4 regions of the Dickeya aquatica genome follow, and region 1 is predicted to be linked to each of the others. Evidence: predicted binding sites of a transcription regulator. Region 1 holds the regulator's gene; each other region holds the start of a gene.

Region 1 (3,213 bases):
TCCATTTACGCGATGCCGCCCCCATCAAGAAGAGCGAACTCGAAAGCGGCGATTTGGTGTTCTTTCGGATAACAAATCGTGGTGCAGCAGATCACGTTGGCGTTTATCTTGGTAATGGCCGCTTTATTCAATCGCCCCGAACTGGCTCTGACATAAAAATCAGCAAGTTAAGTGAAGATTATTGGCAGGATCACTACGTAGGCGCTCGCCGTGTGGTTACGCCAAAAACCATGCGCTAATGACACCACTGTCATAACTCTACCGCCAGCCCCCTCACCAGATGAAACAAGCCCCGAAAGCGCATCTGCTCATTCGGGGCTTGTTTCATCATTATTTTGCACGCGACAAAAAATGCGGCCGCGGTGATATCACATCTGCGCGAGAGGAGCCATCAGCCAATGGTGAGTCTCCGCGTACTCAGGGTTAATTCAGCACCGCACTCATGCTAAATATCACAATCACCGTCAGCGCAACGACTGTCGTGAACAACGACATTTTCAAATTCGTATCCATAAACCATCTCCTGTATTTGACAAATCGGTGGGCCATCACATCATCAGAATAGATGGATACCGATGAAAAGCATAATCAATATCTTGCCTATTATATGAAGGACGTTTAAAAAAACCGCTTTCCCCATCACAGAGATAACACGAATTACCTCTTCCACTTTTGAGTTAAATCGGCCAAAATTCGCGGTTTACTGTATGCACTGCGTTGGCCGCCCTCCCGGCTCCCCTTCCGGCTACACTTCGGCATGTCTCCTCCTGAAAATAGTGTTTGGCTGGAGAAGAATTCACGCAGGCAAACGATTAACAACATATTTACTGCTGTAACAGATACGTTGCTGTTACAACTGTTCAGGAGTCACCTAAGATGGCAACGATTAAAGATGTGGCAAAGCGCGCAGGCGTTTCGACCACAACCGTATCACACGTGATCAATAAAACACGTTTCGTCGCCGAAGAAACCAAGGCTGCGGTGCGTGCCGCCATCGAGGAGTTACATTATTCGCCAAGCGCGGTGGCACGCAGCCTAAAAGTGAATCACACCAAGTCTATCGGTTTGCTGGCCACATCCAGTGAAGCGCCCTATTTTGCTGAAATTATTGAAGCGGTAGAAAACAGTTGTTATGCCAGAGGCTATACGCTGATTTTGTGTAATTCCCACAACAATCTGGACAAGCAGCGCGCTTATCTGTCGATGCTGGCACAAAAGCGTGTCGATGGTCTGTTGGTGATGTGTGCTGAATATCCACCGGCACTGTTGTCGATGCTGGCCGATTACCGTCATATCCCCATGGTAGTGATGGACTGGGGGGAAGCGCACAGCGATTTTACCGACACAATTATCGATAACGCCTTCGCGGGCGGTTATATGGCAGGCCGTTATCTGATTGAGCGCGGGCATCGCGATATTGGTGCGATCCCCGGCTCACAAGAGCGTAACACTGGCAGCGGGCGCTACCTTGGTTTTCTTAAAGCGCTGAAGGAAGCCGATATTACGATACGCGAAGAGTGGGTGGTGCAAGGCGACTTCGAACCAGAGTCCGGCTATAAAGCCATGCACCAGATTCTGGCACAAAAACACCGCCCCACCGCGGTATTCTGTGGTGGTGATATCATGGCGATGGGCGCTATCTGTGCGGCTGATGAGCTGGGCTTGCGGGTACCTCAGGATATTTCGGTGATAGGGTATGACAACGTTCGCCATGCGCGCTATTTCACTCCGGCACTGACTACCATCCATCAGCCCAAAGAGCGCCTCGGCCAGGCCGCATTCTCCATGCTGCTTGATCGCATTACCAGCAAACGTGAAGAAGCACAGACTATCGAAGTTCACCCAACGCTGATAGAGCGCCGCTCCGTTGCTGATGGCCCGTTTGTGGACTATCGCCGCTAAATTGCCCCTTATCTTCATGCCTGTGGGGTTCACTTTCAGCCCGCCTGATTGAATCTATTGTGCGGCCCACGCCAGTCGAATCTTGCCGACAGGCGCGGGCAGTCATAAACTTGTCATTGCCTTTAACGACAATAATCATCATGTGACGATGCAGGATTGTGATGGCTCCTCACATCGCCCATTTTGCTGCCCTGCTCATTGAGCGCCACGGTGCGCATAATCACCACCGCCTTTCCGCGCCCAGTGGCAGACGCCTTTCGTAGCCGCTTTTCTCTTGAATACCGCTGAGTCTTCAGGGCCAGACGATGGATTGAGTCCACCGAATGTTCTTCATGGGTACAATGGTCTAACGAATTCCTTGCACTGCAATGTTGGCAAGGTAGGGGGGAAGTGATGAGCTCATCTTACGCAGAGGATCTGGGGAGTGCTGGCACGTCCTGGTTCCAGATAGTCAATAATATGCTGGCGGGCGCTGGTATTACTATCAATGGCTCGCACCCGTTTGATATACAGGTGAAAAATCCCAATTTCTACAAACGGATATTGCGGGAAGGTTCACTGGGGCTCGGCGAAAGTTATATGGATGGCTGGTGGGAGTGCGAGCGCCTGGATATGTTTTTTCATCGCGCTTTACGTGCCGGGCTGGAAAACCAATTGCCGCACCGTTTGCATGACACGCTGCGGGTACTGCTGGCAAGAGTGATAAACCTGCAATCCCGCCGCCGCGCATGGAGGGTGGGCAAGGCGCATTACGACCTCGGTAATGATCTTTTCTCACGTATGCTTGACCCGCACATGCAGTACTCTTGCGCTTACTGGAAACACGCCGAAACGCTCGAACAGGCACAGCAAGACAAGTTGCATCTGATTTGCGAAAAATTGCAGCTACGCCAGGGAATGACCTTACTGGATATCGGCTGTGGCTGGGGAGGCCTGTCAGCCTTTGCCGCACGCCATTATGGCGTTCGCGTGACCGGTATTACCATCTCGCGTGAGCAGCAGACGCTGGCACAGCAACGCTGCCAGGGCCTGGATGTGTCTATTCTGCTGCAAGACTACCGTGACATGCACCAGCCATTTGATCGTATTGTTTCTGTGGGGATGTTTGAACACGTTGGCCCTAAAAATTATGACACCTATTTTCAGGCAATCAGGCGTAACCTCAAGCCCAATGGGCTATTTTTACTCCACACCATCGGAGCAAATGCGACCAACCTGAAAGTCGACCCCTGGATCAATAAATACATTTTTCCCAATGGCTGCCTGCCTTCGGTTCAACATATCGCAACCGCCAGCGAACCTTATCTGGTC
Region 2 (3,213 bases), 1.7 Mb from region 1:
TCTCTTTTTCAGACAGATGGCCGACCAGGCTAATCCTATAACGTCGGATATTTTCTACATAGTTATAGGCTTCCTGACCCCGCGCATAGCCATTGGCGGTTTGGCTGTAGTAGCGTTTTTCGCTCAGCATGGGTAAGCGTATTTTGACATCAGCCCAACTGTCTGGATTGCCTTGCTGTTTCTCAGTCAGTTTTCGCGCGTCCATCATGTGGGCATACCCCATGTTATACGCCGCCAGCGCAAACCAGATACGCTCATCTTGCGGGATGGACGCTGGCACCTGTTGCATCATCAAAGAGAGGTATTTCGCCCCGCCCCGCACACTCTCTTGCGGGTCAAGCCTGTCTGTTACATCCAGACTGTCGGCGGTGTTACGGGTTAACATCATCAGCCCGCGCACGCCGGTCGGTGAGGTTGCCAGCGGATTCCAGTGTGATTCCTGATAAGAGATAGCGGCCAGTAGTTTCCAGTCTATGTCCTGGGCATATTTTTCAAACAAGGGGCGAAAAACCGGCAGTGTGTTATCAATGGCGCTTAAAAATACCGTGGTATCCACATAATCAAACTCGCCAACATGCCCGAGGTATTTCTCTTCCAGACGCGCCAGTGAGCCGTCTTCGGCCGCCTGACTGAAAAAGTCAAGCAAGGCGGCGGCGATACTGTCATCACGGCCCTGACGCAGATACCAGGTAACGGGCTCTTCATCGCTCAAGTCAAAAGCAACCGCCAGTTGCGGGTGGATGCGCTGTATCAGGCCAATAGTGATGGAATCCGCGATGGTGTAATCGAGTGTTCCGTCAGCCACTTTTTTGAGCACTTCCTGCTCTGACTGGTCGGTGGTGAGCTCCCAGCCCAGTTGCGGGTAGCGTGTGGCTTTTAAATCACGTAGCGTGGCGGCATGGGCAGAACCGGATAATACCGTCAGTTTACCTTGCAGTTTATCCAGCGCGCTGGGGCGCGGCATACCCATACGATAGACCAACTGCTGCGACACGGAATAATAAGCGGGCCCGGCACGAAAACGGCTTAAACGCTCGCGATTATAGATAAGTCCTGCGGCGAGCAAGTCGGCATCGTCATGATCCAGATCGCCAAACAGGTCATCGACATTTTGGCGCACGGAGATAACCAGCTTCACGCCGAGGTAATCGGCGAAACGTTTGGCCAGTTCATAATCTAATCCGGTGGGGGAGCCCTCGCTGAGTGTATAAGTCAGCGGAGAGGTCACGGTGCTGATACGCAGTTCACCGCGTGAAAGAATCTGCCTTAGCTGATCGTCTGGATGACTGCGCCAGGGGATGTTTGGCCACAGTGCCAGCGTTAACAGCAAAGCGATAACCCCGATGAAAAAATAATTTATCGTTAAACGCTTCAATGAGTTGTCTCTCGGCGGCCGGTTGGCCTGTCTGTCTGTTTCGGCAGTTTTTTGTGCTTTCTTTCCCAGAGTCGGGGCATTTTGCTTAACAAACCGCCAGTGTGCAACAGTTATTAGTTTGCCTACTGATTAACCGCACGTTTTCCGCAAAGTTTAACTATCGCTACGCAAACGGTTTCGTCACGCCTTACTATTCTCTATAATAATGCGCGTTTCCCCCCTGTAGCGCCCTGACGCACTGTCTCCGGTGCCTCGAAGACGAGAGAAATTTAGATGATGGAAATCTTGCGTGGTTCACCCGCCCTATCGGCTTTTCGTATCAATAAACTGTTGACCCGGTGTAAGGAATACCATCTGCCTGTCAGCGATATTTACGCCGAATACGTCCATTTCGCCGATGTGAACGCTCCGCTAAACCATGAAGAACAGTCACGACTGAGTCGCTTGCTAAAATACGGTCCTTCGCTGGCAGAGCATGAGCCCGGTGGTCGCCTGATTCTGGTTACTCCACGTCCTGGTACTATTTCTCCCTGGTCTTCTAAAGCCACGGATATTGCACATAATTGTGGTTTGCAAAAAATTCGCCGACTGGAGCGAGGGCTGGCGTTTTATATCCATGCGCCAACCCTGAGCCATGCTCAGTGGCAGGCGCTGGCGGCACTGTTGCATGATCGCATGATGGAGTGCGTGTTTGATGATATGCAGCAGGCTAACCTGCTATTTTCCCAGCATCAACCTGCGCCGTTTAAACGTATTGAGATTCTGCTTGAAGGGCGCGCCGCGCTGGAAGCGGCTAACCTGCGCCTGGGGCTGGCGCTGGCAGAGGATGAAATTGACTATCTGCTGGAGGCGTTTACGGCATTAGGGCGTAACCCGACGGACATCGAGCTCTATATGTTTGCTCAGGCAAACTCTGAACACTGCCGTCACAAGATTTTTAACGCCGACTGGGTTATCAATGGCGAAGAACAGCCTAAGTCGCTGTTTAAAATGATTAAAAACACCTTCGAGCACACGCCGGATCATGTGCTGTCTGCCTATAAAGATAACGCGGCGGTGATGGAAGGCTCGGCTGTTGGCCGTTTTTTCCCTAATCCTCAGGGCGTATATGAATACCATCAGGAAGATGCTCATATCCTGATGAAAGTGGAAACCCATAACCACCCGACGGCGATTTCACCCTGGCCTGGCGCTGCAACCGGCTCTGGCGGTGAAATTCGTGACGAGGGCGCGACCGGTCGTGGTGCCAAACCCAAAGCGGGGCTGGTCGGTTTTTCGGTCTCCAACCTGCGTATTCCCGACTTTATTCAGCCCTGGGAGCAGGATTTCGGTAAGCCGGACCGTATCGTCAGTGCGCTGGATATCATGACAGACGGGCCGCTTGGCGGCGCAGCATTTAATAACGAATTTGGTCGCCCGGCACTGACTGGCTATTTCCGTACCTATGAGGAAATCGTGGATAGCCATAACGGTGTCGAAGTGCGGGGCTATCACAAACCCATTATGCTGGCCGGTGGTATCGGCAATATTTGTGATGGGCATGTGAAGAAAGGCGACATCAGCATTGGTGCCAAGCTTATTGTGCTGGGCGGCCCGGCGATGAATATCGGCCTCGGTGGTGGTGCCGCATCATCGATGGCATCCGGCCAGTCTGATGCGGATTTGGATTTTGCTTCCGTGCAGCGTGATAACCCGGAAATGGAGCGCCGTTGTCAGGAAGTTATCGATCGTTGCTGGCAGTTGGGTGAGCAGAACCCTATCCTGTTTATCCATGATGTGGGCGCAGGTGGTTTGTCTAACGCAATGCCTGAGCTGGTGAGCGATGGTGGCCGGGGGGA
Region 3 (3,213 bases), 1.1 Mb from region 1:
ATCAGCATGATGCCCATCGACATCGCTGACAGAAAAAGCGTTTGCAGCAATGACGGAGCAGACAGATGGCGAAACACCTGCTCCAGATGATGATCCAGTTGCCAGTGGTCGCCGCGTTTAAACATACGCTCCCACCCCAATACCAGTAACAGGCTAAACAACGTCATCGGTTTACTCCCCTTGTTGCTCTTGTGTCTGCCATAACTGTTGATATCGGGCCCAGTCGAATGCCGGGCCGGGATCGGTTTTGCGCCCCGGCGCAATATCACTATGCCCGGTAATACGGTCTGATGTCATACCGTACTCTTTACTGAGTAATCGCGTCACCCGCGCCAGACTCTGGTACTGTTCCGGGGTAAATGGCTCGGTATCAGTGCCTTCGAGCTCAATACCAATCGAGAAATCATTACAGCGCTCGCGCCCTTGAAACACCGAAACACCGGCATGCCAGGCCCGTTTATCAAACGCAACATACTGAACAATCTCTCCGTCACGACGAATCAAACAGTGAGCGGACACCCGCAAATGGGCTATCGTGGCGAAATAAGGGTGGTCACGGCCCTCTAACATACCGGTAAAAAGCTGGTCAATATAAGGCCCGCCAAACTCTCCCGGTGGCAAACTGATGTTGTGAATCACCAACAAAGAAGGGGATTCCGCCTCTGGACGCTCATCCTGATGCGGTGACAGAACGCGTTTAACGCCTGTCAACCAGCCATGCTCGACTCTCATCAACACTCCTTTTATCTGACCGGCTATTGCGAATGCGAGCCACTGCCCACTCCGGTATCCCCCCGTCATCGGCCACAGGCCCTAACCGCCTGTTCGAACTCATCATGCAGACATCTTACCGCATCTGCTATGCTTCTGAGGCGCGAAAAAAGCATGCCAATTTATCCGCTGTCATCACTCCTGAGACGCCCCCCCCATGATGTTCTACTCATCTTCTGGTATGCTGCGCCCCTTCTGCGGCCTGTACCCAGCGAATTTGTCATGACAGGCAAACGTGGTTGTCCGCAGTTCATCGCCGGAAAATTTTTCAGTCTTTATTTTGTTATTACCGTCCGAACCCCCTTTGCAGACCGGGCAGGCCGGGATGCCAATCGAGCATCGGACAATACAGAGAATCATCATGAAAAAAATCCTTGCTGCCTGTGCAATCAGCACATTGTCATACAGTTTACCCACCCTTGCGGATGCCAGCGCCCCGCAATATCTTTCTGACTGGTGGCACCAGAGCATTAATGTTGTAGGCAGTTATCACACGCGCTTCGGGCCCCAGTTAAACAATGATGTGTATCTGGAGTATGAAGCTTTCGCCCGCAAGGACTGGTTTGATTTTTACGGCTACGTCGATGTGCCAAAAACGTTTGGTGCCGGTAACACACCTGACCGTGGTATCTGGGACAAAGGTTCTCCGCTGTTTATGGAAATTGAACCGCGCTTTTCCATCGACAAGCTGACCAACACACAGTTAGGATTCGGCCCGTTCAAAGAGTGGTACGTCGCCAATAACATTATCTACGATCAAGGCCGCAACAACGACTCACGCCAGAGCACCTGGTTCGTCGGTCTGGGAACCGACATCAACACCGGCACTGACCTGTCACTGTCCGCCAATATCTATGCCCGCTACCAGGGCCAGAACTACAGCGCGCCAAATGAAGACCGCTGGGATGGCTACCGTTTCAAAATCAAATATTTCTACCCGATCGCACTGCTGTGGGGCGGCAAGCTAACCTATATTGGCTTTACCAACTTCGACTTTGGCTCCGACCTGGCAAACGCAGCGGGCCCATCGCGCACCGGCAACGCCATTGCCTCAAGCCATATTCTGGCCTTGAACTATGACCACTGGCACTACTCGGTCGTCGCACGTTACTTCCATAACGGCGGCCAATGGGCTGAAGGCACAGAACTGGATTTTGGCCGGGGCCCGTTTAATGTTCGCTCCACCGGCTGGGGCTATTATCTGGTCGCAGGTTACAACTTCTGATTGTTGGCATTATCTATCCCGGCCAGCACCGGGATAGAAAAACAACATGTTGAACTACAATAATATTTAGAGCATATACCGCCCGCTAAATGGGATAGCATAACGTCCGGATTTCCGTCGGAGTAACATGATGACAACACGTCGTTATAGTCAGGAACAGCGTCAGGCTGAACTGCTGGAGCGCATTGAGCAGGATATCCCCGCCAGCGTACATCTGGCATTACGTGAAGACCTTGGCGGCGATGCCAGCGCGGAGCGCGACATTACCGCACAATTGTTGCCAGCAGACGCCCAGGCCCACGCCGTCATTATTACCCGTGAAAGCGGGGTTTTTTGCGGCCAGCGCTGGCTGGATGAAGTGTTCCGTCAGTTGGGCGGAAACGTGGCCATCGACTGGCTGGTGCACGACGGTGATGTTTTGACAGAAAACCAGCCGCTGTGCCGCCTGCACGGGCCTTCGCGCATACTGCTCACCGGTGAGCGCACCGCGTTAAATTTCCTGCAAACGCTCAGTGGCGTGGCAACCGAAGTCCACCGTTATGTCGCTCAATTAGCAGGAACACACACCCGGTTGCTGGACACGCGAAAAACGCTGCCCGGTTTGCGTACTGCTCTTAAATACGCGGTACTGTGTGGCGGAGGAAGCAACCATCGCCTCGGCCTGGCAGATGCCTTTCTGATTAAGGAAAACCACATTATCGCTGCTGGATCCATTAAACTGGCAGTCGAACAAGCCTTCCGGCTGCGTAACGATGTACCAATAGAAGTCGAAGTCGAAACACTCGATGAACTGCAACAGGCGCTGGACGCTAATGCCGATATCATCATGCTGGACAACTTCACGCTGGCAGCCATTCACGAAGCGGTAACGCTGACCCGTGGCCGTGCACTGCTGGAAGTCTCGGGTAACGTGACACTGCAAACACTGCCCGCTTATGCCGCGACCGGCGTCGACTATATCTCGGTCGGCGCGCTGACCAAGCATGTACAGGCGCTCGATCTGTCGATGCGGTTTAATTAATCCTTCATCACTCTTGTTGCATTCGCCTCCACGCCATCAGCCCAGCCTCTGTGGGTTGATGGCTATCCTACCGCCGTATCTGTTTTTCCACCCGTATTCCTTTCACATTATTCCGTCATTTTGCGAGCGGCCTCGCCCGTATCCTGTAACGCCACATCGTTGATCAAGGCTGTTTGCATAGCGGATTCCTGATTAA
Region 4 (3,213 bases), 1.1 Mb from region 1:
TGCAAAGAGCGGCGAATGCGCAGGTTGCCGTAGGGCTGGATGTGGACGGCTTTCGTCACTGGGTGTCTGAGATGCTTTCATCTCTGCCTTAATTGGGCCGCTTTGCCTTATGGCGTTTACTGATATCGCACCGCTGCTGTCGTAAATTTCTAATTATGGAGATTTTCGGCTGGCGGCTCAGGGCCGGGCTGGTTAACCTGAGACGATTTCCTCACTCCTCAACAGATAAAGAGTATGAATATGCGTGATGCACAGGTTCGCGTCGCTATCGCGGGCGCGGGTGGCCGCATGGGGCGGCAGTTGATTCAGGCAGCGTTACAAATGGAAGGCGTGGTGCTGGGCGCGGCGCTGGAACGCGAGGGTTCTTCCCTGATTGGCTGTGACGCCGGGGAACTGGCCGGTGTGGCAAAAACCGGTGTCGTGGTACAGAGCGCGCTGGATGCGGTTGTCGATGATTTTGACGTGTTTATCGATTTCACCCGTCCTGAAGGCACACTTCACCATCTGGCATTCTGCCGTGAGCACAGTAAAGGGATGGTGATTGGCACCACCGGGTTTGACGACCAGGGCAAAGCGGCTATCCAGCAGGCAGCGGCTGATATCGGTATTGTGTTTGCTGCGAATTTCAGCGTTGGCGTCAACCTGTTACTGAAGTTACTGGAAAAAGCGGCCAAAGTGATGGGCGATTATACCGATATCGAAATCATTGAAGCGCACCATCGTCATAAAGTGGATGCGCCATCAGGCACGGCACTGGCAATGGGTGAAGCGATTGCCGGGGCGCTGGGGCGTGATTTGAAGGATTGTGCGGTCTATGCCCGTGAGGGGCATACCGGCGAGCGCGATCCTCAGAGTATCGGTTTTGCTACCGTGCGCGCAGGCGATATCGTCGGTGAGCACACCGCCATGTTTGCGGATATTGGCGAGCGCATTGAGATAACCCATAAAGCCTCAAGCCGTATGACGTTTGCAAATGGCGCTGTCAGGTCAGCATTGTGGTTAAGTGCGCATAATCACGGCCTTTTTGATATGAGAGATGTGCTTGGGTTAAATGATTTATGATTTTTCTTCTAAAAGAAACTTTCATAATTCATTGAAAAAAATGGCATCTATAGGGATGCCATTTTTTTTATGCAAAAAATAGCATTTAAGTTTAATTCTATTTTTAGATTGCCATTTTCCATGGTTTTCTTTGTGTTTTGTTGGGGTTGTCTGTATGTTTTTTGCTCTTTAAATCAGGTGTGCGGGAGTTTTCATCACTTTGTGATTCATAATGGCTGGCAACCGTTTACTTTTTCCAGTTGATATGGGTTTTTGTCGCTGTGGCTGGAAATTGTGTCTTGAAGCCATAAAATACCTAAAAAAATGCCGCTTTGGGTGGACAACGGACGGGGGCATCATTAAAATGCGCGCAATTTGCCAAAAATTTGCCTTACAGGTGGTTTTTGCATTGATTTAGCGTTTGAAACTGAATTAATATGCAAATAACATGATTTTTTATTCCTTGGAGGGTGTTTTGATTAAGTCAGCGCTGTTGGTTCTGGAAGACGGAACCCAATTCCACGGTCGGGCCATTGGGGCAGAGGGAGCGGCAGTGGGGGAAGTGGTCTTCAATACGTCGATGACCGGTTATCAAGAAATCCTCACTGATCCTTCCTATTCCCGCCAGATTGTTACTCTTACTTATCCTCATATCGGCAATGTCGGTGCCAACAAAGCCGATGAAGAATCTCCCGCTGTTCATGCACAAGGGCTGGTTATTCGAGATTTGCCCCTGATTGCCAGTAACTACCGCAGTGAAGAAAGCCTGTCTGACTACCTCAAACGTCACAACATTGTGGCGATTGCCGATATCGATACCCGCAAGCTGACGCGTTTGCTGCGTGAAAAAGGCGCGCAGAACGGTTGTATCATCGCGGGCGATGCGCCGGATGCGGCGCTGGCGCTGGAAAAAGCCAAAGCGTTTCCTGGCCTTAAGGGGATGGATCTTGCCAAAGAGGTGACGACACAATCACCCTATACCTGGTTACAGGGCAGTTGGACGCTGGAAGGGGAATTGCCCGCAGCAAAAGACGAGAGTGAACTGCCGTACCATGTGGTGGCCTATGACTACGGCGTGAAGCGCAACATCCTGCGTATGCTGGTGGATCGCGGCTGCCGCCTGACGGTTGTGCCAGCGCAAACCCCGGCTGATGAGGTACTGAAACTCAACCCGGACGGTATTTTCCTCTCCAATGGCCCCGGCGACCCGGCACCGTGCGATTACGCGATTGAGGCTATCAAAGCGTTTCTGGAAACCGATATTCCGGTGTTTGGTATCTGTCTGGGCCACCAGTTGCTGGCGCTCGCCAGCGGCGCGCAAACCGTCAAGATGAAATTCGGCCACCACGGTGGCAACCATCCGGTGAAAGACTTGGATGGCAACCGCGTGATGATAACCGCCCAGAACCACGGCTTTGCGGTCGATGAAACGTCGCTGCCCGCCACGCTGCGCGCGACGCACAAATCGCTGTTCGACGGTTCGTTGCAGGGGATTCACCGCACCGATAAAGCAGCGTTCAGTTTTCAGGGGCACCCGGAAGCGAGCCCCGGCCCGCACGATGCCGCACCGCTGTTTGATCACTTCATTGAACTGATTGAGTCTTACCGTAACACCAAATAATCGGAGCCCGTTTAGTCACGCTGCGGTAAAAGAACAGGGCGAAAGCGCCAGTGCAGCAGTGAGTAAACGGGTTCGCAGGAGCGAGAAATGCCAAAACGTACAGACATAAAAAGTATCCTGATCCTCGGTGCCGGCCCGATTGTCATCGGCCAGGCCTGTGAGTTTGACTATTCCGGTGCTCAGGCGTGTAAGGCACTGCGCGAAGAAGGCTACCGTGTCATTCTGGTGAACTCTAACCCGGCCACTATCATGACTGACCCGGAGATGGCCGATGCCACCTACATCGAGCCGATTCACTGGGAAGTGGTGCGTAAAATTATCGAAAAAGAGCGCCCGGATGCGGTGTTGCCGACCATGGGTGGCCAGACGGCGTTGAACTGCGCGCTGGAGCTGGAGCGTCAGGGCGTGCTGGCCGAATTCGGTGTGACCATGATCGGTGCTACCGCCGATGCGATTGATAAAGCGGAAGATCGTCGCCGTTTCGACATCGCGATGAAAAAAATCGGCCTGGAAACGGCGCGTTCCGGCATTGCACACACCATGGAAGAGGC

What was found. The regulator PurR, encoded in region 1, represses purine synthesis genes. The targets are predictions, from matches to a motif close to CANGCAAACGTTTGCNTG.
Region 2: the regulator PurR is predicted to act here: its motif matches at 1,540-1,557, upstream of purL (phosphoribosylformylglycinamidine synthase).
Region 3: the regulator PurR is predicted to act here: its motif matches at 998-1,015, upstream of DAQ1742_RS17240 (nucleoside-specific channel-forming protein Tsx).
Region 4: the regulator PurR is predicted to act here: its motif matches at 1,278-1,295, upstream of carA (glutamine-hydrolyzing carbamoyl-phosphate synthase small subunit).

Annotation. Positions count from the first base shown of each region.
Region 1 is NZ_LT615367.1:2,737,926-2,741,138, forward strand. Features, by position in the region: gene DAQ1742_RS12375 (C40 family peptidase) at 1-239, shown strand, start outside; gene cydH (cytochrome bd-I oxidase subunit CydH) at 424-513, opposite strand; gene purR (HTH-type transcriptional repressor PurR) at 877-1,902, shown strand; gene cfa (cyclopropane fatty acyl phospholipid synthase) at 2,296-3,213, shown strand, end outside.
Region 2 is NZ_LT615367.1:1,056,172-1,059,384, forward strand. Features, by position in the region: gene mltF (membrane-bound lytic murein transglycosylase MltF) at 1-1,375, opposite strand, end outside; gene purL (phosphoribosylformylglycinamidine synthase) at 1,652-3,213, shown strand, end outside.
Region 3 is NZ_LT615367.1:3,801,852-3,805,064, forward strand. Features, by position in the region: gene ampE (beta-lactamase regulator AmpE) at 1-167, opposite strand, end outside; gene ampD (1,6-anhydro-N-acetylmuramyl-L-alanine amidase AmpD) at 172-732, opposite strand; gene DAQ1742_RS17240 (nucleoside-specific channel-forming protein Tsx) at 1,133-1,996, shown strand; gene nadC (carboxylating nicotinate-nucleotide diphosphorylase) at 2,127-3,017, shown strand.
Region 4 is NZ_LT615367.1:3,878,188-3,881,400, reverse strand. Features, by position in the region: gene rihC (ribonucleoside hydrolase RihC) at 1-92, shown strand, start outside; gene dapB (4-hydroxy-tetrahydrodipicolinate reductase) at 241-1,062, shown strand; gene carA (glutamine-hydrolyzing carbamoyl-phosphate synthase small subunit) at 1,517-2,662, shown strand; gene carB (carbamoyl-phosphate synthase large subunit) at 2,750-3,213, shown strand, end outside.